DNA from 3 places in the Yinghuangia aomiensis genome. Region 3 is predicted to be linked to each of the others. Evidence: predicted binding sites of a transcription regulator. Region 3 holds the regulator's gene; each other region holds the start of a gene.
What was found. The regulator HrcA, encoded in region 3, represses chaperone genes, less so after heat shock. The targets are predictions, from matches to a motif close to TTNGCACTCNGNNNNNCNGAGTGCNAA.
Positions count from the first base shown of each region.

Region 1: a site for HrcA is predicted at 2,183-2,209, ahead of groL (chaperonin GroEL). Genes of this name have one in related genera too.
Region 2: a site for HrcA is predicted at 4,176-4,202, ahead of groES (co-chaperone GroES). Genes of this name have one in related genera too.

Region 1 covers NZ_BAABHS010000014.1:104,974-114,902, forward strand. Annotated here, with positions in the region: gene groL (chaperonin GroEL) at 401-2,026, opposite strand; gene ABEA93_RS20460 (cold-shock protein) at 2,374-2,577, opposite strand; gene ABEA93_RS20465 (ubiquitin-like small modifier protein 1) at 3,106-3,384, opposite strand; gene thrC (threonine synthase) at 3,424-4,698, opposite strand; SAM riboswitch class I at 4,712-4,852, opposite strand; gene ABEA93_RS20475 (glucosyl-3-phosphoglycerate synthase) at 5,042-6,025, shown strand; gene ABEA93_RS20480 (alpha,alpha-trehalose-phosphate synthase (UDP-forming)) at 6,124-7,566, shown strand; gene otsB (trehalose-phosphatase) at 7,586-8,413, opposite strand; gene ABEA93_RS20490 (LytR C-terminal domain-containing protein) at 8,424-9,131, opposite strand; gene ABEA93_RS20495 (DUF3263 domain-containing protein) at 9,160-9,558, opposite strand; gene ABEA93_RS20500 (cupin domain-containing protein) at 9,823-9,929, shown strand, end outside.
Region 2 covers NZ_BAABHS010000002.1:101,492-111,420, forward strand. Annotated here, with positions in the region: gene tsaD (tRNA (adenosine(37)-N6)-threonylcarbamoyltransferase complex transferase subunit TsaD) at 1-193, shown strand, start outside; gene ABEA93_RS02945 (antibiotic biosynthesis monooxygenase family protein) at 204-470, shown strand; gene ABEA93_RS02950 (polysaccharide deacetylase family protein) at 956-1,804, shown strand; gene ABEA93_RS02955 (class I SAM-dependent methyltransferase) at 1,871-3,013, opposite strand; gene ABEA93_RS02960 (hypothetical protein) at 3,168-3,521, shown strand; gene ABEA93_RS02965 (hypothetical protein) at 3,675-3,977, opposite strand; gene groES (co-chaperone GroES) at 4,343-4,651, shown strand; gene groL (chaperonin GroEL) at 4,884-6,518, shown strand; gene ABEA93_RS02980 (SDR family oxidoreductase) at 6,822-7,631, shown strand; gene ABEA93_RS02985 (WhiB family transcriptional regulator) at 7,906-8,217, opposite strand; gene ABEA93_RS02990 (response regulator transcription factor) at 8,730-9,341, shown strand; gene shbA (RNA polymerase sigma factor ShbA) at 9,493-9,929, shown strand, end outside.
Region 3 covers NZ_BAABHS010000021.1:98,350-108,278, reverse strand. Annotated here, with positions in the region: gene ABEA93_RS27025 (dynamin family protein) at 1-1,158, opposite strand, end outside; gene ABEA93_RS27020 (hypothetical protein) at 1,586-2,404, shown strand; gene ABEA93_RS27015 (hypothetical protein) at 2,485-3,270, shown strand; gene ABEA93_RS27010 (phenylalanine 4-monooxygenase) at 3,634-4,521, shown strand; gene ABEA93_RS27005 (DUF3097 domain-containing protein) at 4,627-5,475, opposite strand; gene ABEA93_RS27000 (MBL fold metallo-hydrolase) at 5,496-6,173, opposite strand; gene hrcA (heat-inducible transcriptional repressor HrcA) at 6,356-7,372, shown strand; gene dnaJ (molecular chaperone DnaJ) at 7,373-8,500, shown strand; gene ABEA93_RS26985 (nitronate monooxygenase) at 8,598-9,629, shown strand; gene ABEA93_RS26980 (16S rRNA (uracil(1498)-N(3))-methyltransferase) at 9,684-9,929, shown strand, end outside.

The sequences.
Region 1 (9,929 bases), on a different contig from region 3:
CGCGCGGGCGGGCAGGGCTTGATCAAGGGTCGGGGCGCCTCCTGCCGCTTCGACCGCACCCCGCCCCCGCGTCCGCGTCCAGGGCGTGTCTGGTGGATATTCGCGCCCCTCACTGGGTGCCCGCGGGTAGGTCACGGGTTCCGTTTCGGGTTTTGAACCCGGCGGTTGCTTAGCAGGCAACTGTCACCAAGACGGAAGGAACTCGTCGTTCCCGCAGGCACGTTCACGATGCTAGGAGCCGGTCGGGAACTGCCGCCAGGCATTTTCCGCGCGGCGCGGCCGGGGAACTCCGCCGGAAACGCCGGAGGGCGGCACCCCCAAGGGGATGCCGCCCTCCGAAGAGACCTCGGCGTCGAATACCCGCCGTCCGGTCCGCGGGCCCGGTCACCGGGCCCTCGGATCAGAAGTCCATGCCGCCCATGTCGGGGGCGCCGCCGGCCGGGGCGCCGCCCTTCTCCGGCTTGTCCGCGATGACGGCCTCGGTGGTGAGGAACAGCGCGGCGATGGAGGCCGCGTTCTGCAGCGCGGAGCGCGTCACCTTGGCCGGGTCGATGATGCCGGTCGCGACCAGGTCGACGTACTCGCCGGTCGCGGCGTTCAGGCCGTGGCCCGAGGGAAGGTTGCGCACCTTCTCCACGACGACGCCGCCCTCGAGGCCGGCGTTGACCGCGATCTGCTTCAGCGGGGCCTCGACGGCGAGCTTGACGATCGCGGCACCGGTGGCCTCGTCGCCGTCCAGCTCGAGCTTGCCGAACGCACCCTCGGACGCCTGGAGCAGGGCCACGCCACCACCGGCGACGATGCCCTCCTCGACGGCGGCCTTGGCGTTGCGCACCGCGTCCTCGATGCGGTGCTTGCGCTCCTTGAGCTCCACCTCGGTGGCCGCGCCGGCCTTGATGACGGCCACGCCGCCGGCCAGCTTGGCGAGGCGCTCCTGGAGCTTCTCGCGGTCGTAGTCCGAGTCGGACTGCTCGATCTCCGCGCGGATCTGGTTCACGCGGCCCGCGACCTGGTCCGAGTCGCCGGCGCCGTCGACGATCGTCGTCTCGTCCTTGGTGACGACGACCTTGCGGGCGCGGCCGAGCAGGTCGATGCCCGCGTTCTCCAGCTTGAGGCCGACCTCTTCGCTGACGACCTGGCCACCGGTGAGGATGGCGATGTCGCCCAGCATGGCCTTGCGGCGGTCGCCGAAGCCCGGGGCCTTGACGGCGACGGACTTGAAGGTGCCGCGGATCTTGTTGACGACGAGCGTGGCCAGGGCCTCGCCCTCGACGTCCTCGGCGATGATCGCGAGCGGCTTGCCGCTCTGCATGACCTTCTCCAGCAGCGGGAGGAGGTCCTTCACCGAGGCGATCTTGCTGTTGACGATCAGGATGTACGGGTCGTCGAGGACGGCCTCCATACGCTCCGGGTCGGTGGAGAAGTAGGGCGAGATGTAGCCCTTGTCGAAGCGCATGCCCTCGGTGAGCTCGAGCTCGAGCCCGAAGGTGTTGCTCTCCTCGACGGTGATGACGCCTTCCTTGCCGACCTTGTCCATCGCCTCGGCGATCATCTCGCCGATCTGCGGGTCGGCGGCGGAGATGGAGGCCGTGGAAGCGATCTGCTCCTTGGTCTCGACGTCCTTCGCAAGGTTGAGCAGCTGCTCGGAGACGGCCTCGACGGCCTTCTCGATGCCGCGCTTGAGGGCCATCGGGTTGGCGCCGGCGGCGACGTTGCGGAGACCCTCACGCACGAGCGCCTGGGCCAGGACGGTCGCGGTCGTCGTGCCGTCACCGGCGACGTCGTCCGTCTTCTTCGCGACCTCCTTGACCAGCTCGGCGCCGATCTTCTCGTACGGGTCTTCCAGCTCGATTTCCTTGGCGATGCTCACACCATCGTTGGTGATGGTGGGCGCGCCCCACTTCTTCTCGAGCACGACGTTGCGGCCCTTGGGGCCGAGCGTGACCTTGACGGCGTCGGCGAGCTGGTTCATCCCGCGCTCAAGGCCGCGACGCGCCTCTTCGTCGAACGCGATGATCTTGGCCATGTGGTGAGGTCCTCCCAGAACGGGGTGGATGCTGAAGGACCGGCCGACGCCCGCGACGGACGACCCGACTCCGCGGGGATCCTTCCCCCACGGCCTCCGGACCTCGTCTGCCCGGTCCTTTTGTCACTCTCACATCCAGAGTGCTAACGCCAATGATTAGCACTCGGGTAGGTCGAGTGCAAGCGGACCCGGCCGTATCAGGGCCCGCGCGGCGCTGCCGCCCCTGCCGTCCCGCCCGCTCCTGCGCACCCCGGGCACGCCGAAGGCCCGGACCCCCCTGCACGGGGGACCGGGCCTTCGGCACGTCTGAAGAAGAAAAGCAGTATTCAGAAGAGCTGTGAACGGGCTCAGCCGGTCACGCGGACCATGTCCGCCTGCGGGCCCTTCTGCCCCTGCGAGATCTCGAACTCGACCCGCTGTCCTTCCTCAAGCGTCCGGTACCCGTCCATCTGGATCGCGCTGTAGTGGACGAAGACGTCCGCACCACCGTCGACCGCGATGAAGCCGTACCCCTTCTCCGCGTTGAACCACTTGACGGTGCCCTGAGCCATTCCTAACTCCCCTGTTACTGGCCCTTTCACGGAAACTGCGCGCCGCAGCTCCGGGTCGTTCGCTTACTTCTTGACCGACTGAGTGAAGTCAGCACAGGGCAAGCAGGTTCGCGAGTTGTTGCCACACACCAGGAACCAGTACGTGGAACCGTCCGACCGCGGCTGAATGTATCCGGATGCGTGCCCGACGCAACAGGTCAAACGGACGAGAAATCCGGGAGGAATAAAAGCCTCGGAGCGTGACGTACACCACGAAAAGCCGCATTTCACTCCGCAATAAATGCGACAACAAGGACATTTCGGGTGTGATCCCGGCCACGGGATTCTGTGGCGGTTGCCGCGACATCTCCGGAAAATGCGGTAGTACCGGAGTGCACCGGCACCAGCCTTCCACGGAATCGGCGGTTCCGAATGCGGCACGCCGCAAGGCGCTCTGGTGGGCCTCAGGTGGGGATCATGAAAAGGTGGGGATCATGAAAAAAGTCCGCCGCCCGGTGCACCGGGCGGCGGACTTCGTTTATTGCGGGATCAACAACCGCCCGCGACGGCCGGGATCACCGAGACGTTCGCACCGTCCGGCGTCGCGGTCTGCAGGCCGTCCGCGAAACGCACGTCGTCGTCGTTGACATAGACGTTCACGAACCGGCGCAGCTTGCCGGTGTCGTCGAGCACGCGCGCCGCGATGCCCGGGTAGCTCTTCTCCAGCGACTCGACGACCTCGGCCAGCGTCGCGCCCTCGGCGGTGACCTCGGCCGCGCCGTCGGTGTAGGTGCGCAGGATCGTCGGAATGCGGACGGAAACGCTCATCTGTGTCATCAACCTTTCGGGGCTCTTACGGAGGCGGCGTCAGGCCAGGCCGGCCGCGCGGAACGCGTCCAGCGAAGGGCGGATGGTCGCGGTCGCGCCCGTCGTGCCCTCGATGGCGTCCAGGGTCTTGAGGCCGTCGCCGGTGTTGAGGACGACGGTCGTGGCGTCCGGGTCCAGCTGCCCGGTCTCCACCAGCTTGCGCAGCACGCCGACGGTCACGCCGCCCGCGGTCTCGCCGAAGACGCCCTCGGTCCGGGCCAGCAGCTTGATCGCGTCGACGACCTGCGTGTCGTCGACGTCCTCCACCGCGCCGCCGGTCCGCTTGCACACGTCGAGCACGTAGGGCCCGTCCGCCGGGTTGCCGATGGCCAGGGACTTCGCGATGGTGTCCGGCTTGACCGGCCGGATCACGTCGTGCCCGGCCTTCCACGCGGCGGACACCGGCGAGCAGCCCTCGGCCTGCGCCCCGAAGATCTTGTACGGGGCGTCCTCGACCAGGCCGAGCTTGATCAGCTCGCGGAAGCCCTTGTCGATCTTGGTGAGCTGCGAGCCGGACGCGATCGGGATCACGATCTGCTCGGGCAGCCGCCAGCCGAGCTGCTCGGCGATCTCGTAGGCCAGCGTCTTGGAGCCCTCGCCGTAGTACGGCCGCAGGTTGACGTTGACGAAGCCCCAGCCCTCGCCGACCGGGTCGCCGATCAGCTCCGAGCAGAAGCGGTTGACCTCGTCGTAGGTGCCCTCGATCGCGACCAGCTCGCCGCCGTAGGCGGCCGCCGTGACGACCTTGCCGGCCTCCAGGTCGGACGGGATGAACACGCATGAGCGCAGGCCCGCCCGGGCGGCCGCGGCGCCGACGGCGCCGGCCAGGTTCCCGGTCGACGAGCAGGAGAGCGTGGTGAAGCCGAAGTTGCGGGCCGCCTCGAGGGCGATGGCCACCACGCGGTCCTTGAACGAGTGCGTCGGGTTGCCCGAGTCGTCCTTGACGTACAGGTCCTTCAGGCCCAGCTCGCGGCCCAGGTTGCGGGCGACGACCAGCTTGGTGAAGCCCGGGTTGAGGTTCGGGCGGGAGGCCACGTCCGCGGACACGGGCAGCAGCGGCGCGTACCGCCAGATGTTGTTCGGACCGGCTTCGATCTGCTCGCGGGTCACGCCGCCGGAGAAGTCGTAGGCGACCTCCAGCGGCCCGAAACAGAACGCACACGCGAAGATCGGGCCGAGGTCGTAGCGCTCACCGCATTCGCGGCACGACAAGGCGGCCGCGGGGCCGAAGGCACCGGAGGTCAGGGCGGCGGAATCGATCGTGGGTGTAGCCATGGCGAGGCCTCTCTCCTCATCTTCCCCACGGGGGTTCCCGCGGGACGGACTTGGCACCAGTCCGCCGGGAGGCCCGCGTGCAATGCACATGGGTACCGATCGGATGGTTGCCGGGGCTTCAACGGGCCGTTCCCTCTGCCCCTCTGGATGAGCTGTATGGCGGGCTAGTGGGCCGTATCACCGGCTCGTGCACCGCATTTGTCCGGGTCGACGTGCGATCGTCGTACCTCGTGACGAAGACTGTAACCGAAGCGGCCACCCGCCGATCATCGCCGTCCGCCACGCGAGACGATAGACACACGAATCGCACGATGCGCGCAAGAAGCGACAGGGGAACGTCACAGTGCTGCCCGAGGTGAGCCGCTGGCTGGACCGGAGGTCCTCGACCGCCGCCGATTGGCCGGTCCCGAGGCTGGTGGAAGCGAAGCGGGCAGGGCAGATCCGGGTCAGCGTGGTGCTGCCGGCCCTCGACGAGGAGCCGACCGTCGGGGCGATAGTCCGCACGATCCGCGGCGAGCTGATGGAGCGCCACCCGCTCGTCGACGAGTTGGTCGTGGTCGACTCCGGGTCCACCGACCGCACCGCCGAGGTCGCCGCCGCGGCGGGCGCCCGCGTGGTGCACCGCGACGAGATCCTGCCCCGGCTGCCCGCGGTGCGCGGCAAGGGCGAGGTGCTGTGGCGTTCGCTTCTCGCCACCACCGGCGACCTCGTCTGCTTCGTCGACGCCGACCTGCGCGGGTTCTCCGCGGACTTCGTGTCCGGCATCCTCGGCCCGCTGCTGACCGACCCGTCCGTGCAGCTCGTGAAGGCGATGTACGACCGGCCGCTGGAGATCGGCGACACCATGGTGCCCGCGGGCGGCGGCCGGGTCACCGAGCTGGTGGCGCGCCCCCTGCTCAACATGTACTGGCCGGAACTCGCCGGGTTCGTGCAGCCGCTCGGCGGCGAGTACGCGGTGCGCCGCCACCTCCTGGAACGCCTGCCGTTCCCGTGCGGCTACGGCATCGAGACCGCGATGCTCGTCGACACCCTGAACCTGGTCGGCCTGGACGCGATGGCGCAGGTCGACGTGGGCGTGCGGCGGCACAGCCACCAGGACGAAGCCGGGCTCGGCCGGATGGCGGGCGAGATCTGGCAGGCGGTGCTGGAGCGGCTGCACCGCGACGGCCGGGTGCGCAAGGGCGCGGGCGGCCTCAACACGCTGTTCGCCCAGTTCGAGCGCGACGAGAAGGGGTTCCGGGTGACCAGCCACGACGTGGCCGCGCACGAACGGCCCCCGATGATCACGATCCCGGAGTACCGCGCCCGCGACGCGCTCGCCGGCTGATCCCGCGGGCCGTTCCGGACGGCGCGCCGCGCCCGCGCCCGGGTGCGCGGCACGGCGCCGGGGTTTGTCCGACCGGCCGGATGGCTAGGTTTGCAGGCATGAGCGCCCAAGCACGTGTCCTTGTCGCGTCCAACCGCGGTCCGGTGTCGTTCCACGCCGAGGACGACGGTTCGCTGAGCGTCCGGCGCGGCGGCGGCGGCCTCGTGTCCGGGCTCTCCGCGGCAGGCCAGGGCACCGGCGCGGTCTGGGTGTGCGCTGCGCTGTCGGAGGCCGACCGCACCGCGGCGCGGGAAGCGCCGGCCGGGCGGATCGACCGGGCCGGGTACGACACCGGCGGCCTGGCCGTCCACATGCTGGACATCGACCCGGGGACGTTCGCGCGGGCGTACAACGCCATAGCCAATTCGACGCTGTGGTTCATCCACCACCTGCTGTACGACACGGCGACCAAGCCGGTCTTCGACGGCCGGTTCCGCAAGGAGTGGGCGTCGTACGAGGCTTACAACGCGGCGTTCGCAGAGGCCCTCGCGGCGGAGGCGAGCGAAGGCGCGCAGGTCGTCGTGCAGGACTACCACCTGACGCTCACCCCGCGGATGCTCCGCTCGCTGCGGCCCGACCTGCGGATCGGGCACTTCTCGCACACCCCGTGGGCGCCGCCGGACTACTTCCGGCTGCTGCCGGACGACATCGCGCGTGCCGTACTGGAGGGCATCCTCGGCGCGGACCACGCAGGATTCCTGACCCGGCGGTGGGCGGGCGCGTTCCTGGACTGCTGCGAGGAACTGCTCGGCGCCGACGTCGACCGCGCGGCGATGACCGTCGCGCACGCCGGCCGGGTGACCGAGATCGGCGTGCACGGGCTCGGCGCGGACGCCGAATTCCTGCGCGACCGCGCGTCGCGGCCGGACGTCGAGGCGCGGCTGGCCGCGCTCCGCGAGGCGGTCGGCGACCGCAAGGTCATCGTGCGGGTGGACCGGACCGAGCTGTCGAAGAACATCGTGCGGGGGCTGCTGGCCTACCGCGACCTGCTGCGGACCCGGCCGGAATGGCTCGGGCGCGTGGTGCACGTCGCGTTCGCCTACCCGTCGCGGCACGACCTGCCGGAGTACCGCGAGTACACGGCGGCGGTGCAGCGGATCGCCAAGGAGATCGACGACGAGTTCGGCGACGGCACCTGGCAGCCGCTGATCCTGCACGTCAACGACGACTTCCCGCGGTCGCTGGCGGCGTACCGGCTCGCCGACGTGGCGCTGGTGAACCCGATCCGGGACGGCATGAACCTGGTCGCCAAGGAGATCCCGGTGGTGTCCGAGCGCGGTTGCGCGCTGGTGCTGTCCCGCGAGGCGGGCGCATTCGAGGAACTCGGCGCGGACGCCGTCGTGGTGAACCCGTTCGACGTGACGGCGACGACCGAGGCCCTGCACACCGCGCTGTCGATGGACGACGCGGAACGCGGCGAACGCACCAAGCGGCTCGCCGCGGCGGCGACCGCGCTGAGCCCGCAGCAGTGGTTCCTCGACCAGCTGGACGCGCTGGGCTGAGGCTTGGGCAGGCGGCCCGCTACACCGCGTCCGCGAGTGCGGCCAGCAGTGCCGCGACCCCGGGCGGTCCGTCGACGACCACGTCGGCGCGCTCGGCGAGTTCGCTCACCTCGGCGGAGCCGCTGCACACCGTCACGCCCGCGACGCCGTCGCCGCGCAGCCGTTCCACCGCGTCGAACGCGGCCAGGTCGCCCAGGTCGTCGCCCGCGAACAGCACGCTGCGCGCGCCGCGTTCGGCGAGGAACGCGGTGAGGGCTTGGCCCTTGTCCATTCCGGCGGGACGCAACTCCAGGACGTACCGGCCGGGTTCGACGACCAGGCCGTGGTCGTGCGCGAGCGCGGCGAGCGGGGCGCGGAGCGCGTCGAAGGCGCCTTGCGGGTCGGGGGCCCGGCGCGTGTGCACGGCCAGCGCGCTGCCCTTGTCCTCGGTCCAGGTGGTCTCCCACAGGCCGAGGCCGGACAGCACCCCGGGCAGCTGGGCCCGCACCGCGTCGACGCCCGGTGGGACGTCGGGCGCGTGCACGCGGCCGCTGACCGCGTCCCAGCGCTCCAGGCCGTAGTGGCCGAGCACCACGAGGCGGTCGAGTCCGGGGACGCCGGCGAACCGGCCGTAGGCGACGGCGACCGCCGCGGGGCGGCCGGTCACGATCACCACGGCGTCCAGGTGCGGGGCCAGCCGGGACAGGGCCAGGACCGCGTCGGTGTCCGCGCGGGCGGCCTCCGGGTCGTCGACGATCGGCGCGAGGGTGCCGTCGAAGTCGAGGGCCACGACCGCACCGGAGGGATCGTCGAGGAGTGCGGTCAGCCCGGCTTTGCCGGCGGGCGTGGTCGGTTGGGGCAGCTCCATGGCCTCCAACCTAGCGACCTTTTGGCGGCGTATGGGGCGCTTCGGTGCCCAACACCTTCCGAACGAGCGGCGGATTCTGCGTGTCGACGACGATCACCACGAGCTTGGTCTGCGAGATCCCGGGGAACGCGGGCTTGACCCGGCGGATCTCGGGGAACGCCGCGGCCAGCTTCTTCGCGGCGGCTTCCTGGCCCGTCGGGTAATAGGCGGTGGTCGCCGGGACGTTGCCGTGGAAGGCCCCGGTGCCGGTCACCCGCCACCCGCCCGCGCCCAGCTTCTGCACGAGCGCGCGGGCCGCTGTCGGAGTGCGGCCTTGGTCGAGCACCACCACGTCGCCGGACTTCGCGGCGGACTGCGGGGCTGCCGGTGCGGAGGCGGCGGCCGCGGCGGGCGCCTCCGCGGGTCCCGCGGCGGCCACGGCGCTCGCGGCCGGCCCGGGGCCGAGGCGGGCGCTCGGATCGCCCGGGGTATGGCCGAACCCGGCGACAAGGCCGCCGACCAGCAGGGCCACCCCCAGCACCGCGACCGCCGACGACCCGACCGGGCCGAAGCGTTCCAGCGGTCCCGGCGGCGGTTCCGCGTCGGGGGCCTCGAGGTGGTCGGGCCGGTGCCACACCCCGGCGTCCTGTCCGAAGCCGGGGAACCCGTGGAATGCCGTACCCGGGTCGGTGAGGTCCGCGGGGCGGCGGCGGTTCCGGCGGGCGGGACGGGGGCGCATGGGCGGTCTCCGGCTGTCTGAGTGGGCGTCAGCTCCCGGGCCGGGACACCGCCGACCGGGCCCGCTGCCGCGCTTCGCGCAACCGGCGCAGCCGCTGGACCAGGACCGGGTCGTGCCGCAGGGCTTCGGGACGGTCGAGCAGGGCGTTGAGCGCCTGGTAGTAGCGGGTCGGCGAGCAGCCGAACCGGTCGCGCACCGCGCGTTCCTTGGCGCCCGCGTGCTTCCACCACTGGCGTTCGAATTCGAGGATGTCCAGCTCGCGGTCCGACAGCTCACCGCCGGCCGGGGCCGTTTCCGCGGGCGCCGGGGACGGCGCCGGGACGGCGGGGCGGCCCGGGCCGGACGGCGGCGGGGCGGCCGCGGCGTCGTCGAGCCCGGGTATGCGGGCGGTCGCGGCCGGCTGTCCGGCGGTGTTCCGATCGGTCATGCTGCCCCTCCGAGCCTCGCGCGCCTCGCCGCCGAGGCCTGTCTTTCCGGGCGCCATTCTGCCGGGCCGCACCGACGCAGCCGGGGACCGCCACCGTGGTGGGCCGGAGAAATCATCCGATTCACCCGGCTGCGCAGGGGTTCGGGGGTGAAGCGCCGGTTGTCCACGGCGCTGACAGCCTGTCAACGTACGGCCGAAAGTCCAGACACCACGCCGCCCGTTCCCGCCCCCGCGCCGCGGGCGCGCCGCGTATCGTCGCCAGACATGTCGACTTTTGCCGTTCACATCCCCGACGCGGAACTCGAAGCCGATCCGCTCGACCCGTCCCTCATCGTGTCCGGGACCCCCGAGGTCACCGGCAAGGTGCTGTG
Region 2 (9,929 bases), on a different contig from region 3:
GCTGCGCGCGATGGCCGCGGAACGCTGTGCGGCGGCCGGGATCTCGCTGCGCGTGCCCCGTCCGGGCCTGTGCACGGACAACGGCGCGATGGTCGCGGCGCTGGGCGCGGAAATGGTGAACCGCAACCGGCGCCCGTCACTGCTCGACATTCCGGCGGATTCGTCGATGCCGGTTACCGTCACCCAGGCCTGAGGAGTCAGCTGTGACCGCACCCGTGACCGCGTCGATGTGGGAGGCGAAAGCCGAACCCGGCAGCGCCGACGCCCTGGTCGAATGGGTCTACGCGACGGCGCTCCCGTCGCTGCGCAGCGCCCCCGGGCTGACGCGCGCCGAAGTGTTCCGCAGTGCGGACAGCCGCGTCGTGGTCATCAGCCTGTGGACCGGCGACCCGGCCGGACTGCCGGATCCGCCGGCGGATCTGCTGGCACGTCCGCCGCATGCGTGGGACTTCGAGCAGGTGCAGCGCTGAGCCGTCGGATATCGGGCTGCCGCCCGGGCCGGTGCCCGCGCTGGTGTTCGCGTCGCTACTCGCGTTGGTGTTCGGGTGCAACGGTGGGCGGCCTCGCGCGCGTGTAGTGCTCGGAGCCGTCCGTACGCGGGCGGCCCGGGGAACCGCGGTGGTCCTGAGGGCGCTTCGCGTGTCTTCCCGCGACCTGCCGAGAAATCCGGCCCGTCCCCGACGAGGAGGCCTGATTCACAAGCCGGGGACGGGACGGCCGCACCGCATGGCGACGCGCCGCCGCACGCGCCATGCCTTCAGGACTTGAGTGTGCCCTGTGCACGCCGACCTATACACCCGTATCGACATTCCCGGGCCGGTCGGTTGCGCGATGGTGTATGCGGAGCCGCGTACGGTGGGACGCCGGTGTGACGCTGTGGATCGATGAAGGGCGCGGAACCGTGGCGGTACGTACAGCAGTTCGGGCGGCTCGGGCAGCTCGGACGGGGGCCCGGGTGCGGCTCGGTGTGGTGGGCGCGGTCGTCGCGGCGCTGCTCCTGGCGGGGTGCGGGGACGACAACAAGCCGAAGCCGTTCGGACAGAACATGCCCAGCGCCGGTGCGGTGCCCTCCGGTTCGGTCGCGCCCGGCAACAACACGCAGGCCGCTCCGGCTCCGGGCGACGTCCAGGCGGCAGCAGCGCGCTGGGGCATCAAGCCGTTCGCCGCACCCCCCAAGCCGCCCGCGCAGAAGCCGGTGAAGGCGAATCTGTCGGCACCGGTCGTGGTCCGGCAGGTCCCCACCGACCAGAAGATCGTGTTCGTCACGCTCGACGACGGGGCGGAGAAGGACCCGAAGTTCCTCGACATGCTGAAGGACCTCGGCGTGCCGGTGACGATGTTCTTGAACGACACGTACATCAAGCAGAACCCGGACTACTTCAAGAAGCTCCAGCAACTCGGCAACACGATCCAGAACCACACCGTCGACCACCCGAACCTGAAGACGCTGTCGGCGGAGGCGCAGAAGCGCGAGATCTGCGGCGACTCGGACGCGATCGCGGCGGCGTACGGCAAGCGCCCGGTGCTGTTCCGGCCGCCGTTCGGGAACTACAACGACGCCACGCTGAAGGCGGCGGGGGAATGCGGGATGGGCGCGATCATCCTGTGGCGCGAGTCGATGCAGATCAACGACATGCAGTACGACGAGGGCCTGAAGAAGCTCCATCCGGGCGACATCATCCTGGCGCACTTCCGCGGACCGTCGGAGCTGAAGGGCACGACGATGACGCAGATGATGGCGAACCTGTTCAAGAAGATCCAGGAACAGGGGTTCACCATTGCCCGGTTGGACGACTACGTGTGAGTCCGTCGTGTGGTGAGTGCGGGGCTCGTCGGGGGTGGCCCGTGGCCGGATTCCGGCGGGCCCGCCTTACGCGGGGTGGCCGAGCAGCATCGTCGGCGCGCCGTCGACCCGCGTCAGGAACACCGTCGCCGACGTTCGCCCGGACGGCTTGACCTTCTTCAGGACTTCCTCGGGCGTGACGGCCGACCCGCGTTTCTTCACCGTCAGCGTGCCGATATTGCGTTCCCGGACCAGGGCCTTGAGCCGTTTGAGGTTGAAGGGCAGCACGTCGGTGAGCCGGTACGCGTGCGCGAACGGCGTCGGCACGAGAGTGTCGGCGGTGATGTAGGCGATCGACTCGTCCACCAGTACGCCGCCGACCTCCTCGGCCACCTCGGCGACCAAGTGGGCGCGGATGACGGCGCCATCGGGCTCGTAGAGGTAACGCCCCACGGGCCCATGCGGTGCCTGCCGCGGGGTGGCTGCCGCGAGGGACGCGGCCTGCGGCAACAGCGTTGCCCGAAGCGGCTGTTCGACGAGTTCCTCGCCCCACCAGAGGACGGCTTCCTTCACGTCCCCGGCGTAGGACACCCATTCGGCTTCCATCCCCGACGGGATGGCCTCGTGCGGAATCCCCGGCGCGACCTTCGCGGCGCCGCACGGCACCTTCGCGGCGAGCGTGTCGAGGAACGACAGCGGCGGCGAGTAGGCCTCCGGATCGAACACCCGTCCCCGTGCCGTCCGCCGCGCCGGGTCGAGGAACGCGGCGTCGTATCCGGCGAGTTCGACTTCGGTCACATCGGCGCACCGCACCTCGACCCGCTCGGCGAGCCCCAGCGCCTCGGCATTCGCCGCAGCCACCGCACACGTCAGCGGATCCCGGTCGACGGCCACCACCCGTACCCCGGCACGCGCGAGTGCGAGCGCGTCACCCCCGATCCCGCAGCACAGATCCACCGCCGTACGGATGCCCGCGGCGGCGATGCGTGCGGCCCGGTGATCGGCGACCGCCACCCGGGTGGACTGCTCGACCCCGTGCGCCGTGAAGAACATCCGCGCGGCGTCGTCCCCGAACTTCGCCTTCCCCCGCTGCCGCAACCGCTCCTGCGTCATCGCCGCGGCGACCAGCTCCGCCGGGAACTCCTTCCGCAGCCTCGTCGCCAGGGCGATCTCGTCACCGGCCCCAAACCCCCGCACCCGCTCGAGCAGCCCGCGCCCCTCATCGGCCATCAACAACGCAAAGGTCTGGGTATCCACCCACCCATTCTCCCGGTCGGTGCGCCCGCCCCGATCACCCCCGGCACTTTGCCGACCGTATGGTTGTCGCGCGGTGGGGCGGAGCGGCAATGGCGGCGTAGGCACGGGGGAATGTGGGGGGATCGGCGTGGCGCGTGAGAACCGGGGGGCCCGGGGCCCCGCGGACCACCGGAGCCGCCGACCGGGCGGCCTACGGAAGCGCCCCCGTCGAAACCGGCCGCCCACCCGCCAAGGCCTGCGCCGCGCGGCCTACGCCTGGGCGGCCTTCACCGTCGCCATCTGCGCCGCCGGCGTGGACTCCTGGTTCGCCTACTCCGGCCGCACCCGCGTGCTGCACATCTCCGCGCAGATCCTCGCCGCACTCATCGGCACAGGCGTCGCCCTCGACTACTGGCGCCGCTCCACACGCGCCCCCGAAGCGGCCCGCCCGGCCCCCGCGCACTCCCCACCTACGCACGGTGATGGTGCGGAAGGGGGGTGAAGCATTGTCCGGGCGGCTCCCTCGCAAAGAGGACCGTGGCGCTACCGACGAGCCCCGACAACCTTGCGCGCATCCGCCGTCCCGTTCGCAGAATCGCTTGATGCGTAGCGACTTCACCAACCGCACGACCTCACCCGTGGACTGGCAACGGGCTCAGCAGGCGGGAATGGCCACCTTCACCCCGGGGCGACCCAGGACCTCGACGAACATGATCGCGCCATGGACGACGTCGAGGATGACCATGCCGCTCTCGGGGGACAACGCGATGTTCCGGTGCCCCAAGCCGTATCTGCCGGCGGGTCTGGAAGCGGTGTAGAAGCTCTGGCAGTGGTCGCCGTCGCACTCGCACGGCCCGACGACGGGCATGGACGGGAGAAACGCGGCGAGGCCGTACTCCCCTTCGTCACGCAGGAGCCGGCAGATTTCCTCACACAGTTCCGGCAGCAGCTCTGCCACACGCGGCGGCCGCCTCACCGCACCTTTGCCGGGTAGCTCATGGCCGGATTATCGTCCGCAGCACGTGCCCCCGCCAGCGCTTTGAACTGACGGCACGCGTGCCCGATCACGATCGATCGGATCCGCACGAATGCGTTCCGTTACCGCTCGCGGCGCGTTTGGCGCAGGGGACACAGGTGCAACACGCCCCCCGGCTCATTGGCACTCTAGTTGACGGAGTGCTAACCGAAGCCTAGGGTCTGTGACTGGCACTCTCCCCATGAGTGTGCCAACGCGACGGGCAGGTCCGGCACCCGCGACGACGGGCTTACCTGGTCGCCACCTGACAATTACCCCGTGAGATCTCCGAAGGGGGAGGTCGGATCGTGACGACCGCCAGCACCAAGGTTGCCATCAAGCCGCTCGAGGACCGCATTGTGGTCCAGACGCTCGAAGCCGAGCAGACCACGGCCTCGGGCCTGGTCATTCCGGACACGGCGAAGGAGAAGCCCCAGGAGGGCACTGTCCTGGCCGTGGGCCCGGGCCGGTTCGAGGACGGGCAGCGCCTGCCGCTCGACGTGAAGGTCGGCGACACCGTGCTCTACAGCAAGTACGGCGGCACCGAGGTGAAGTACAACGGCGAGGAGTACCTCGTCCTCTCGGCGCGCGACGTTCTCGCGATCATCGAGAAGTGACGATCGCAGCCACCCGCTGAGCCAACGACCCGCCCCGGGCACCCCGACTGGGGCGCCCGGGGCGGTGTCGTTGCGCAGGCAAGGCCCGCGGCGCCGTGACGGTCCGCGCGGCGGTGCGAGGCGAACCGGAACGCATCGCTTCGCACCCGCACGGCAGCGCACCGCACACGCGCCGCATCACGCGCTGAAAAACGGCTGACCAAGCCGAAGAGGAACAGAGGATTCACATCCCATGGCCAAGATTCTCCAGTTCGACGAGCACGCCCGTCGTTCGCTCGAGCGTGGCGTCAACGCGCTCGCGGACGCGGTCAAGGTGACGATCGGCCCCAAGGGCCGCAACGTCGTCATCGACAAGAAGTTCGGCGCGCCGACGATCACCAACGACGGCGTGACCATCGCCCGCGAGGTGGAACTCGACGACCCGTACGAGAACCTCGGCGCGCAGCTCGCGAAGGAGGTGGCGACCAAGACCAACGACATCGCGGGTGACGGCACCACCACCGCGACCGTGCTGGCGCAGGCGCTGGTCCGCGAGGGCCTGCGCAACGTCGCCGCCGGTGCCGCGCCGATGGACCTGAAGAAGGGCATCGACGCCGCGGTCAAGGCCGTGTCGGACGAGCTGCTCGGCACCGCCCGCGCGATCGAGGGCAAGGAAGACATCGCCAATGTCGCCGCGCTCTCCGCGCAGGACCGGCAGATCGGCGAGCTGATCGCCGAGGCGATGGACAAGGTCGGCAAGGACGGTGTCATCACCGTCGAAGAGTCGAACACCATGGGTCTCGAACTCGAGTTCACCGAGGGCCTGCAGTTCGACAAGGGCTACCTGTCGCCGTACATGGTGACCGACCAGGAGCGTATGGAGGCCGTCCTCGACGACCCGTACATCCTGATCAACCAGGGCAAGATCTCGGCGATCGCCGAGTTGCTGCCGATCCTCGAGAAGGTCATCCAGTCGGGCGGCAACAAGCCGCTGCTGATCATCGCCGAGGACATCGACGGCGAGGCGCTGTCCACGCTGGTCGTCAACAAGATCCGCGGCACGTTCAACGCCGTCGCGGTCAAGGCCCCGGGCTTCGGCGACCGCCGCAAGGCGATGCTGGAGGACATGGCCATCCTCACCGGCGCCCAGGTCATCGCGCCCGAGGTCGGCCTCAAGCTCGACCAGGCCGGCCTGGACGTGCTCGGCACCGCCCGCCGCGTGACGATCACCAAGGACGCCACCACGGTCGTCGACGGCGCCGGCGACGCGGAGAAGATCTCCGAGCGCGTCCGCCAGATCAAGGCCGAGATCGAGAACACCGACTCCGACTGGGACCGCGAGAAGCTCCAGGAGCGGCTCGCGAAGCTGGCCGGCGGCGTGTGCGTCATCCGCGTCGGCGCGGCCACCGAGGTCGAGCTGAAGGAGAAGAAGCACCGTCTGGAGGACGCGGTCTCCGCGACCCGCGCGGCGATCGAAGAGGGCATCGTGGCGGGCGGCGGCACCGCGCTCGTGCACGCCTCCGCGGTCCTCGCGGACAACCTGGGCCTGTCCGGCGACGTCGCCACCGGTGTCGCGGTCGTGCGCCGCGCCGCCGTCGAGCCGCTCCGCTGGATCGCGGAGAACGCCGGCCTCGAGGGCTACGTCATCGTCAACAAGGTGCAGGAGCTGGGCGTCGGCGAGGGCTTCAACGCCGCCACCGGCGAGTACGGCAACCTGCTCAAGGCCGGCGTCATCGACCCGGTCAAGGTGACCCGCTCCGCGCTGCAGAACGCCGCGTCGATCGCGTCGCTGCTGCTCACGACCGAGTCGCTGGTCGTCGAGAAGCCGGCCGAGGCCGAGGCGAACGGCCACGGCCACAGCCACGGCGGGCACGGCCACAGCCACTGACGCACCCCGATCCGTCGACCGGCGGGTCACGCGGTACCCCGCGCGGTACCCACGAAGGGCCTCGGCCTGCCTCCCCGGCAGGCCGAGGCCCTTCGGCATGCCCGCTCAGCCCGGCGTCGTACCCGGCGCGGCAGGTACCCCCGGGAAGTATGTGCGCAGGCATCTAGCGGGTCGGTTCTTCCAGGTGCACGGATGTTCTGGAAGAGTGCGCCTGGGCCGGTCGTCTGACTGGTCGTCAGAGACGGGTTCCGGTCCGGTACAGCGCGGACCTGCGCGAACAGCGCGGCGAACAGAGGGAGAACGATGGGCACGTACGCGATCACCGGTGCGGCATCCGGCATCGGCGCCGCCACGAAGGCCCGCCTTGAGGCGGACGGCCACCGGGTCATCGGCGTCGACCTGCACAACACCGACGTCAACGCGGACCTTTCCACCCCCGAAGGCCGCGCCGAGGCGATCGCCAAGGTCACCGAGCTGGCCGGCGAATCGCTCGACGGCTTCGTGCCGTTCGCGGGCCTGGCCGCCGCGACCGGCCGCCCCGGTTCGCTGATGGTGTCGGTGAACTACTTCGGCGCGATCGAGGTGCTGGAGGGCCTCTACCCGCTGCTCGCCAAGGGCACGAACCCGTCCGTGGTGCTGATCAGTTCCAACTCGACGACCTGCCAGCCGAACTGGCCGGTGGAGCTGGCCGAGCTGTGCCTGGCGGGCGACGAGGCGGCGGCCCGCGAGGCGGCCGACAAGGACCCGATGGGCTCCTACCCGGCGGCCAAGGCGGCGCTCGCGTACTACGTGCGCACCAAGGCCGTCGCCGACGAGTGGATCGGCGCGGGCATCCGCCTCAACGCGATCGCGCCGGGCCTCATCGAGACGCCGATGGTCGCGGCGGGCAAGGTCGACCCGCTGACCGCGGAGGGCATGAAGATGTTCCCGCTGCCGATCGGCCGCGGCGGCCGCCCCGAGGAGATCGCCGAGCTGACCGCGTTCCTGCTCGGCCCGACCTCGTCGTTCTTCGTCGGCTCGGTGCTGTTCTGCGACGGCGGCACCGATGCGCTGTTCCACGCCAAGGACTGGCCGAAGGTCTGGGAGCTGGACCTGTCGGCGTTCGGCGGCTGAACCGGAGCGCACGCGGGGCACCCGGCGCCGGAGCCGACCCCGGCGCGCGCCCGAGGCGCACCCCGGAGCACACGCCGGAGCGCGCGCCGCGGCGAGCAATCCGGATCGGAGATGATCAAAAACGATCACGCGTTGGGTGACACGTGACACCCGGCGTACGACGGGCGCGTACGACCGCACACGCGGCAGCGGGCAGCAGCACGCGACGTGCACACCACGACGGTGACCCCGTCCCGGATGCCTCCGGGGCGGGGTCACCGTCGTCTGCGCTCGATCAGCCTGCGGTCGTCACATCGGTCCTGTTGAGCATGCGGCGACGGCCGTCCATCTCGACCCGGTCGTCCTCGGTGAGGCCGCCCCAGACGCCGTAGGGTTCGCGTACGGCGAGGGCGTGTTGGGCGCATTGGGCGCGCACGGGACAGCGCTGGCACACCTCCTTGGCAGCGGCCTCCCGCGCGACCCTCGCGGCCCCGCGTTCGCCTTCCGGGTGGAAGAACAGTGCGCTGTCGACGCCGCGGCAGGCGGCGGAGAGCTGCCAGTCCCACAGGTCGGCGTTGGGGCCGGGGAGCCGTGAGAAATCAGCCATGAGTCGTCCCTCGGTTTCAGGGGCAATTGGTGTCGCGGGGTGTGGCGGGGATGCGGGCCGATCGATCAAACGACGAACCGAAAGCGCCACAGAATGATCAGTTCCATGCAGATATCGGTCTTATGCGCGAAAACCAGTAAAAAATACGCGTCCCGGGCGTAACGCCTGCTGCGGCGCAGCCGACGAGCCCCCGCCTGGCGCACCCGTGGCGCGCCGCCCGCCGGGTCGATCGCGAGAGTGAGGTCGTGTCGCTCGGAAAGGTCACTGTGTCGGCGTGCCCTTCGGAGGGGTCGGCTCGTTGTGGTAGCGGGCGGCCCCACGGCCCCCGAAGAAACCCCGTAACCCTTTCGAGTGATGGTCGTTGGGGTGGGTGAGATGGTCGGCGGTTCGCAAGTCCCGGGCACGACGAGCCGGGGCACACCGGGGACACTCCGGGAACACCGACCGCGTAGGCAACGGAACGTACAGGCGTGGAGGCTCAACGTGACGCGGATCTGCTGCGGAGGCCGGCGATGACGACCGTCCTGGTCTGCGACGATTCCCCGCTGGTCCGGGAGACGCTCCGGCGCGCGGTGGCCACGGTCCCCGGCGTCGAGCGGGTGACCACCGCCACGAGCGGCGAGGAAGTGCTGCGCCGCTGGGGCGCGGAACGCTCGGACCTGGTGCTGATGGACGTGCGCATGCCCGGGCTCGGTGGCGTGGAGGCCGTACGCCGGCTCCTCGCGGGCGACCCCGGTGCGCGGGTGATCATGCTGACGATGGCCGAGGATCTCGACGGAGTGGCCCTCGCGGTCGCCGCCGGGGCCCGCGGCTACTTGCACAAGGACGCGTCGCGCGCCGAGTTGCGCGCGACGGTGTCCCAGGCGCTCGCCGACCCGACGTGGCGGCTCGCGCCCCGCCGGCTCCGCTCGGCGGACATGGGCGTCGCCCCGACGCTGACCGCGCGGGAGATCCAGGTGCTGGAGGGTATGAGCCACGGCCGCAGCAATGCGGAGATCGGCCGTGAGCTGTTCCTTTCCGAGGACACCGTCAAGACGCACGCGCGTCGGCTGTTCAAAAAGCTCGGTGCCTCGGACCGCGCGCACGCGGTCGCGCTCGGCTTCCGCTGGGGTCTGGTGCGGTGACCGCGCGGGGTTTCCGGCCCCGCGATTCGCGCCGCGACGGACCTGGCGCGAACCGCAGGGGCCGGAGCCCGGCATACTGAATCTCATGGGCGGGATCGCCGAGCGCATGCCGGACAGACCGGAGAGGGCCGAGACCCGGGTCGATGACGGCATGCGTGCCGTGGTCGTCCGGGCCGTTTCGGGCGACCTCCAGGCCACCGACGAACTGCTGGCCTATGTACGCCCGCTGGTGCTGAGGTACTGCCGGGCCAGGCTCGGCCGGGTGCCCGGCGCGGAGCACGCGGCGGACGACGCGGCGCAGGAAGTGTGCCTGGCGGTGCTGTCCGCCTTGCCGCGCTACCGCGACGAAGGCCGGCCTTTCGAGGCGTTCGTGTTCGGCATCGCCGCGCACAAGGTCGTCGACGTGCAGCGTGCCGCGGTCCGTGCGGCCGTGCCGACGTGTGACCTGCCCGAGGCGATCGACGACGACCCGGGCCCGGAAGACCAGGTGGTCCGGCGCAGCGACGCCGCGCAGGCGCGGGCGCTCCTCGGCCGTCTTCCCGACAATCTGCGCGAACTCCTCGTGCTGCGGGTGGCCGTCGGCTTGTC
Region 3 (9,929 bases):
GCGTGCCGCGTGCCGTTCGCCGAACGCGGCCAGGTTCGGGATGCGGTTCGCGTCCAGCTCGGCTTCCTCGGCCGCCAACCGGCGCTGGGCGTCCTCGAGTTCGCCGCCCAGCTCGGTGAGCACGTCCTCCATGAGGCGCAGCAGGTGGTCGGACACGGCGATGATCCGCTGGCGCTGCATCTGGTCCCGCAGCGTCTCCAGCGTCGCCGGGAACATGTCCGCCCAGTACTCCTGTTCCGGCCCGAGGAGTTCCCGGCCGGTGGCGCGGCGCAGCACGGCGTCGGCGGCGACGCCCTGCACGACGACGTCGTCGAGACCCAGCAGGCGCGCGAACCGCTTGCGGACGTGGCCGAGCAGGTCGTCGTGCTCGTCGTCCTCGACGTGGTCCATCTTCGTGACGAGGAAGATGCAGCGGCGCAGCAGCCCGGGGTCGAGCGCGTCGGTGAGGAACGCGGTCAGCGACGTCGAGGCGGGGGAGGCGGAGGGGGTGAGCACCGCGGCCAGGTCGGCTTCGGTGCGCATGACCTCGCTGGTGATGTCGGTGTGCCCGACCTCGGCGTTGGTGCCGGGGGTGTCGATGATGACCAGCCCGTCGCGCAGCGGCGCGGCGGGGTGCCGGACTTCGAGGTACGACAGGTGCGGGGCGAACCGCTCGTCGGCGGTGAGCAGCGACAGGATCCCCGCGGTGTCGTCGGGGACGGTGGCGTCGGGCGCGAGGTGCAGCAGCATGCGGCCGAGGGGGCTGTGCGGGCCCGCGGCGCGGCCGGTGGGGTACTGGTAGCGGATCCCGTCGAGCCGGAACCGGACTTCGAGGGCGAATTCCGGCCCGTGCGTGATGCGGGTCGCGGCGGCGGTGGTGCGCAGCGCGGACGTGGGGAGGAGGTCCTGGCCGAGCAGGGCGTTGATGAAGGTGCTCTTGCCGGCCGAGAACTCACCGATGACCGCGAGGTAGTAGCGGTCGTCGTGGAGGCGTTCCTCGACGGCGTGGATCCGCGTGGTGAGTTGGCCGAGCCGGGCCTGGTCGGCGACGATGCGGCGCACCAGGCGCAGTGCGAAGTCCAGGTGGTCCGAGACTTCGGTCAGCGCTTCGATTGTGTCGCGGCGCTCTTCGCGCGCCGCTTCGGACCGGTTTCCGCCCGGCCCATGAGTTATCCCCACGTGCATGGCTCCCCCCAGAGTGGGGCCAGTCTCTCGACCGCCGGGCGTCGCGTCAATGCGGCGGGAGGGGAGCGGGCGCGCGGGGGGCGCAACGCGCGTCGACCATGCCGTACGCAGGTCGTTCCTCGCCGCCGAACTCGCTTCCGACGGGCGGTGGGAGCGGCCTTCGGGCATCGGGTTCATCGGGTTCTTGATCGTGCAGGAATGTTTCTTCGTCACCCGCACCGTAAGCCAGCTTGGGGTGGCGGGGGTTTCTGTTTCCCGTGGGATTGGCAAAGAACATGCCAAAGAACGGTTGCGGGGCGGTTGCTGGTCTTTCCCGAGGGCTTTCCCCCAGGTCGGAGCGGGTGCGGGCGGCTACGATCCGGGCAATTGACCGCGGGTCAATACATCCCCCGGTGTTTCCCCCCTTCTGCAAAGGACTTCGATGCGTTCCGCACGCGCGCGTTTGGTCGGTGCCGCCTTGGTGCCGCTGCTTCTCGCGGCCACGGCCTGCAAGTTCGGCTCGGACGACAAGAAAGACGACACGAAGGCGGACAACGCGGCGGCCTCGACCACCGCCCCGGCGTCCGCACCCGCCGCCCCGTCCGCCGAGGCACCCTCCGGTGCGGCTTCCGGCAACCCGGGCGGCGACGGCAAGGCGCTCACCGCCGCGCAACTCCAGACCGCCCTGCTCTCCGCGAAGGAACTCCCGTCCGGCTGGAAGACCGCCGCCGGCAAACTCCCCGCCCCCACCGCGCAGACCGTCACCCCCGCGGGCTGCCAGCCGGTCTGGGACCTGGTCTTCGGCGACCCGAAGAAGCAGCCCACCGCCAAGGCGGGCGCCACCCTGACCGGCCCCGGCGGCAGCTACCAGGTCTCCCTGGCCGAATTCGCCCCCGGCGTCGCCGAGAAGCTCTTCGCCGACACCGCCGGCGCGGTCAAGAACGACACCACCACGGACTGCCTCGCCTACAGCGCCAAGAACGCCAAGGGCGACATCACCTCCGTCGAGGGCGGCACCCAGGACGCCCCCAAGCTCGGCGACGCGTCCCTGAAGCTCCTGGTCGCCTACGGCCCCAAGGCGTCCATGGACAACCCCTCCAACGCCAACCCGGCCGGCTACGTCCAGTTCATCCGCGTCGGCACCGCGATAGCCGCCGTCTACGTCGTCAGCGACGTCAACGTCGGCATGTTCCCGAAGGACTTCCCGGACGACCTGGTGAAGACCCAGGTGGACAAGCTGACCGCGGCGAAAAAGGGCTGACCCGCGCCCCGGCGTCGGTGAGCGGTGCGGCATGATCCGGACTCGACCACTTGCCTTGTCCGGCCTTCCCGGGGAGTCTCATGCGCGCCGCTCGCCATGCCGCAACAGCCGCCGCACTGCTGGCGCTTGTGATCGCTTCCGCCGGCTGTTCCGGCGGCGGCAACGCGGCAGGCAGGGCGGCCGGCGAGTCGGCTGACAAACCCGCGCAGGGGCAGCCCGTCGCGCCTGCGGCCGGTGCGCCTTCGCCGGCCGGCTCCGCGCCGGCCGGGGAGCCGTCCACGGCCGCGGCTTCGGCACCTGCGGCGGGCAAGGACATCGACCCGGCGAAGGTCCCCGACTTGCTGGTGGCCAACGCCGACCTTCCTTCCGGCTGGAAGACCGGCTCCGCCGTCTTGACCGACGACACCGGCACGGCGAACCCGGAGAAGTGCCAAGCCGTTGCCGACCTGCTGCAAGGGCGCAGTGCCGCCGTGGAGCCGGTCGCAGCCGTGCGCACCGGGCTGCAAGACGGTTCCGCCAAGGGCTCGCTGCGCGCGATCGGCATCCGCGCTTACACCGACGACGGCGCCGCCAAGCTGATGGCCGACGCCGCGGCCGCCCGCCCCGGCTGCGCGACGTTCCGAGCGGTCGACTCGCAGGGCGAAGAAGCCGAATACCACCTCGCCCCCGGCATCCCGCCGAAACTCGGCGACGAAGGCTTCGCCTCACTGGTCACCACCAAGGCCGGCAGCAAGAGCTACACACTGCCCGCCACCTTCATCCGGGTCGGAAACGTCATCGTGAGCTTCATGGCTTATGAAGGCTCGTTCCCCGACGACGTCATGCGCGCCCAGGTCGCCAAGGTCGTCGCGGCGCGGAAGGCCTGACGCCTTCCGGCCCGGCTCCCCGCGCGTCCGGGCCACCTTTTCCGTGGTGGATCTTGCTTCGGCCGCCCGTGCGGGTATGCGATGGACGCAGTCGAGGCGATCCCTCGCAGATGTGCCGCTGCGCGGGGCCGGCGGGTGCCTTCACGGGTGCCGGCGGGGTCCGGTCCGGGGGCGTTGCCGGAGCCGTCACCCACGGCATACGGGCGCATACTGGACATAGCGGGTCGCGTGGTGATCCCCGCGCGCCCGTGGGCGGCGCCGCTGTGCGGTGGTCCTCACCCGTCGGCCGACGCCCGGTCGCCCGGCGGATACCGGTTCCGTCCGGACCCGATCGGTCCTGTCCGGCCCCGCGAGGAGGCGGCGATGTTCGAGGAAGCGCAGTACCTGGCCCCGGTGACCCGGCGTGCCGACGGCAGCATCGAAGTCGAGCTGTCGCGAAGCCACCCGGGGTTCGCCGACCCGGTGTACCGCGAACGGCGCAACCGGATCGCCGAGCTGGCGCTGCGCCACGTGCCCGGCGAGCCGATCCCCGCCGTGGAGTACACCCCCGAGGAACACGAAGTGTGGCGGATCGTGTCCGCCGAGCTGGCCGTGGCCCACCGCGAGCTGGCCGTCGCCGAGTACCTGCACGGCTGCGAGCGCCTCGCGCTGCCGAAGGACCGCATCCCGCAGCTGGAGGAGGTCAGCGACTGGCTGGAGCCCCTCACCGGCTTCCGCTACCTGCCCGCGGCCGGCCTGGTCGAGCTGCGCGAGTTCTACGGCACGCTCGCCGACTCCCTCTTCCACTCCACGCAGTACATCCGGCACCACAGCGTGCCGCTCTACACCCCCGAGCCGGACGTCGTCCACGAGGTCATCGGCCACGCCAACGCTCTTGCCAGTGACCGGTTCGCCGCGCTGTACCGGCTGGCCGGCGAGGCCGCGCGCAGGGTGGAGACCCGCGAGGCGCTGGAGTTCGTGTCCAAGGTCTTCTGGTTCACGCTGGAGTTCGGTGTGATGGCCGAGGGCGGCGAACTCAAGGCCTACGGCGCGGGCATCCTGTCCTCGTACGGCGAGATCCGCGAGTTCCGCCAGATGGACATCCGCCCGCTCGACCTGGCCGCCATGGGCACCACCACGTACGACATCACCCACTACCAGGACGTGCTGTTCCGCGCCGAATCGATGGCGCATCTCGAAGACGTCGTCGGCGCGTTCTGGGCCACCTGCGACGACGACGCCATCGCGCGCCTGGCGCTCCCGGTGTCCTGAACCGATGTCCTGAACCGGTGTCCAGAGCCGGTGTCCTGAACCGGCGTCCCGAAAGCGCAGAATCCGGCCGCGCTCCGCAGCACAAGAAACGCGGGGCGCGGCCCGTCACTCCTCCGACGGCGCCGTCACGAAGTCGATCAGCTCCTCGACCCGCCCCAGCAGCGCCGGCTCCAAGTCGCGGTACGAGTGCACGTGGGACAGGATCCACCGCCACGTCTCGCCGGTCGACGACGTCCGCCCCAGCGCCGCGTTGATCCCCGTCTTCCAGTCCGTCCCGCGCGGCACCGACGGCCACGCGTCCACGCCCAGCACGGACGGCTTGACCGCCTGCCAGATGTCCACGAACGGGTGCCCCGCCACCAGCACATGCGCGCCGAACGGGCCCGCCGCGACCTCCGCCGCGATCCGGCTCTCCTTCGACCCGGGCACCAGGTGGTCGACCAGCACCCCCAGCCCGCGGCCCGGACCGGGAGCGAACTCGCGTACCACCGCGGGCAGATCGTCGACGCCTTCGAGGAACTCCACGACCACGCCCTCGATCCGCAGGTCGTCGCCCCACACGCGCTCGACCAACTCCGCGTCGTGCTTGCCCTCGACGTAGATCCGGCCCGCCCGCGCCACCCGCGCCTGATGCCCCGCCACCACGATCGACCCCGACGCGGTGTGCGTCTTCCGCCGCGGCGCCGGCTGCCCGGCCCGCGGCCGCACCAGCGTCACCACCGCACCGTCCACCAGGAAGCCCCGCGGCTCCATCGGGAACACCCGCAGCTTCCCGTGCCGGTCCTCCAACGTGACCGTCAGGCCCTCGGGGGTCTTCTCCACCCGCACCACCGCGCCGCAGAACCCGGTCCCGGCCTCCTCGACCACCAGGTCCCGCTCCGCCTCCACCTCGGGAACCGGCTTCGGCTTCTTCCACGGCGGGGTCAGATCCGGCCCGTAACTCCTGCTGCGCATGGCAGCGAACGCTAGCGGGCTCAACCCCCGTCGACGGGGTCGCCGCGCCGCGCCTTCACGTACTCCCATTGGCCCAGTACGAACTCCCGGTCCACCGGCTCGCCGTGCCCCGGCACCACCACCGACTCGGGCAGTTCCAGCAGATGCGCCAACGTGCCCGGCCACTCCGCCGGGAACGAATCCGGGCCGTACGACGGCGGCGCCGACTCCTCCACCAGATCCCCGGCCAGCAGCACCCCCGCCTCCGGCACCCGCACCACCACATCGCAGCCGGTGTGGCCGCGGCCCGGCGCGTAGAGCAGCGCCTCGGCACCGCCGATATCCAGCCGTACTTCACGGCCCGCATCCACCAGATGCGTCGGCGCGACGATCCGCACCGCCGCCATGTCCTCCGCCGGCATACCGAACCGGACCGCGTCCGCCCGGCCCTCCTCGCCCCACCGCGCCAAATACGCGGGCAGGCCCGTGTGACCCCACACGTCCGCGTCCGGAAAACGACGCAGCACCTCCGCATTGCCGTAGCAATGGTCGAAGTGCCCGTGCGTATTCACCACCGCCAACGCGCGCGCCGGCAGCCCGTCCCGCTCCAGCACCGCCGCCAATCCGTCGAGCAGCGCCGCGGTCTCCCGCTCGTACGAGCCGGTGTCGACCAGCACGAACCCCGCACGCCCCGCGACCGCCGCCACATTCAGTGCCAAAGCGGGCACCCGGGCGACATACAAACCCGCCCCGAAAGACCGCCACGACGGGCTTTCGTCATGTTCCGCGTGTACCATCCGTCGACCCTTGCACAGACGGCAGGGTACGGACCCGACGACACCGCCGTACACTGGCACTCCGACAAGAGGAGTGCCAAGGCCAGGCCAGGGAGGTGCGCACGGTGCTGGACGACCGCAAGCTCGACGTGCTGCGCGCCATCGTGCAGGACTACGTCGCCACCCAGGAGCCCGTCGGCTCCAAGGCGCTCGCGGAACGCCACAACCTCGGAGTGTCCCCGGCCACCATCCGCAACGACATGGCCGTGCTCGAAGAAGAGGGCTACATCACCCAGCCCCACACCAGCGCCGGACGCGTCCCCACCGACGCGGGCTACCGGCTCTTCGTCGACCGGCTCGCCGGCATCAAGCCGCTGTCCACGCCGGAACGCCGCGCCATCCAGAGCTTCCTCGACGGTGCCGTCGACCTCGACGACGTCGTGGGGCGCACCGTCCGCCTCCTCGCCCAGCTGACCCACCAGGTCGCCGTCGTGCAGTACCCCTCGCTGACCCGCTCCACCATCCGGCACGTCGAACTGCTCACCCTCGCGCCGACCCGGGTCATGCTCATCCTCATCACCAGCACCGGGCGCATCGAACAACGCGCCATGGACGTGGCGGCACCCATCGGCGAGGACCTCCTCGCCGACCTGCGCGCCCGCATCAACGCCCGCGTCGTCGGCAAACGCTTCGCCGACGTCGCGCTGCTGGTCCAGGACCTCGACGAATCGTTCACCGTCGAAGAACGGCCGATCGTCGGTACCGTCCTGGCCAACCTGCTCGACACTTTGGTGGAACAGCAGGAAGAACGGGTCGTCCTCGCCGGCACCGCCAACCTCACCCGGTTCGGTCCGGATTTCCCGATGACGATCCGCCCGGTCCTCGAAGCCCTGGAGGAGCATGTCGTCCTCCTGCGCCTGCTCGGTGAAGCCACCGAGCCGGCCATGGTGGTGCGGATCGGGCACGAGAACATGCACGAGGGACTGGCCGCCACCTCGGTGGTTTCCGTCGGGTACGGCAGCGGTGACGAGGCGCTCGCCAAACTCGGCGTGCTCGGGCCGACCCGGATGGACTACCCCGGAACGATGGGAGCAGTGCGCGCCGTGGCACGGTACGTCGGACAGATTCTCGCGGAGTCGTAGTTGACCACTGATTACTACGAGGTCCTCGGTGTTCGGCGCGATGCCACGCCCGAGGAAATCAAAAAAGCCTTCCGTCGCCTGGCGCGCGAACTGCATCCGGACGTCAATCCGGACCCCAAGACGCAGGAGCGCTTCAAGGAGATCAACGCCGCCTACGAGGTCCTCTCGGACCCGCAGAAGCGGCAGATGTACGACCTCGGGGGCGACCCCCTCGGGGGCGCGGGCGCCGCGGCCGGCGGCTTCGGCGCCGGCTTCGGGTTCAGCGACATCATGGACGCCTTCTTCGGCCAGGCCAGCCAGCGGGGACCGCGCTCGCGCACCCGCCGCGGCCAGGACGCCATGATCCGCATCGAGGTGCAGCTGGAGGAGGCGGCGTTCGGCACGACCCGGGAGATCCAGGTCGACACGGCGATCACCTGCACCACCTGCAACGGCGAAGGCGCCGCCCCCGGCACCACCGCCCAGACCTGCGACATGTGCCGCGGCCGCGGCGAGGTCAGCCAGGTGACCCGGTCGTTCCTCGGCCAGGTCATGACCTCGCGGCCCTGCCCGCAGTGCCAGGGCTTCGGGACGGTCGTGCCGAACCCGTGCCCCGAGTGCGCCGGCGACGGCCGGGTCAGGGCCCGCCGCACCCTCACCGTCAAGATCCCCGCGGGCGTCGACGCCGGCACCCGCATCCAGCTCGCCGGCGAAGGCGAGGTCGGCCCCGGCGGCGGCCCCGCGGGCGACCTGTACGTGGAGATCGCCGAGGTCCCGCACCCGACGTTCCAGCGCCGCGGCGACGACCTGCACTGCACCGTCACGATCCCGATGACGGCCGCGGCGCTCGGCACCAAGGTCCCCCTGGAGACCCTGGACGGCATGACCGAGATCGACATCCGCCCCGGCACCCAGTCCGGCCAGTCGATCCCGCTGCACGGCCGCGGCGTCACCCACCTCCGCGGCGGCGGCCGCGGCGACCTGATCGTGCACGTCGAGGTCCAGACGCCCTCGAAGCTCGACCCGGAGCAGGAGGAACTCCTGCGGCGCCTGGCCAAGCTGCGCGGCGAGGAACGCCCGCAGGGGCAGTTCTCGCCGGGGCAGCAGGGGCTGTTCTCGCGGCTGAAGGACGCGTTCAACGGGCGCTGACACGCGGTAGTCGGATTCGGATGCCGTCGCCCCGCGCCCCGGAGTTTCGGGGCGCGGGGCGCGGTGGTTCCCGGGCGCCGCGACGTAGGGTCGGTCCGTGACCGTGTCCTGGCCCCTGCCCCTCGTCCAAGCCCCCATGGCGGGCGGCGCCTCCGGCCCCGAGCTGGCCGCGGCGGTGAGCGACGCCGGAGGCCTCGGCTTCCTGGCCGCCGGCTACCAGACCGCCGCCGCCACCGCCGCCGACATCACCGCCCTGCGCGGGCGCACCGACCGGCCTTTCGGCGTCAACCTCTTCGTCCCGGGCGAGACCTCCGAGGCCGTCGTCACCGACGAACTCCCCGCCTACCGCACGCGCCTGGCGGCCGACGCCGACCGCTACGGCGTCGCCCTCGGCGACGTGCCCGCGCACGGCATCGACGACGACTGGAACGCCAAGGTGGCGCTGCTCCTCGACGACCCCGTCCCCGTCGTCTCGTTCACCTTCGGCTGCCCCGCCCCGGACCTCCTCGCCGCCTTCCGCGACCGCGGCACGCTGACCGCCGTCACCGTCACCGCGCCGTACGAAGCCGGCCTCGCCGCCGCGGCCGGCGCCGACCTGCTCGTCGTCCAAGGCACCGAAGCCGGCGCCCACCAGGGCCGTTGGGACAACACCGGGCCGATCGGCGAGCCGTACGGCCTCCTCACCCTCCTCGCGCTCGTCCGCGAACTCACCGGACTGCCGCTGATCGCCACCGGCGGCCTGATGACCGGCGCGCAAGTCCGCGCCGTCCTCGCCGCGGGCGCGGTCGCCGCGCAACTCGGCACGGCGTTCCTCCGCTGCCCCGAGTCCGGCGCGCCCGCCGCGCACAAGGCGGCCCTCGCCGACCCGCGGTTCGGCGAGACCCGGCTGACCCGGGCGTTCTCCGGACGCCCGGCGCGCGGTCTCGTCAACGCGTTCGTCGAGGCGCACAGCGCCGAAGCGCCCGCCGCATACCCGGAAGTCCACTACGCGACCGCACCGATTCGCCGCGCCGCGGCCGCCGCCGACGACCCCGCCGCGATGGCCCTGTGGGCCGGCCAGGGCTGGCGGCTCGCGCGCGCCGAACCCGCGGCGGACGTGGTGGCGCGGGTGACGGCAGACTTGGGCTGAGTCTTCGGAAGTCCTCCGAAGCCTTCCGAGAACCTTGCAGAAAGAGCCCCCACCGTGAGCGCACCCGTTTTCCTCACCGGCGACCCCGCCCTGCGCACCGCGCGCCGGGTCGTCCTCGACGGAGCCGAGGGACGGCATGCGGTCACCGTCCGGCGGATCGCCGTCGGCGAGGAGGTCGTGCTGACCGACGGGCAGGGCCTGTCGGTGCGCGGCACGGTCGCGGTGGTCGAGGGCAAGGACACGCTGTACGTCGACGTCGCGGAGCGCGCCGAAGAGCCGCCGCCGACGCCGCGGATCGTC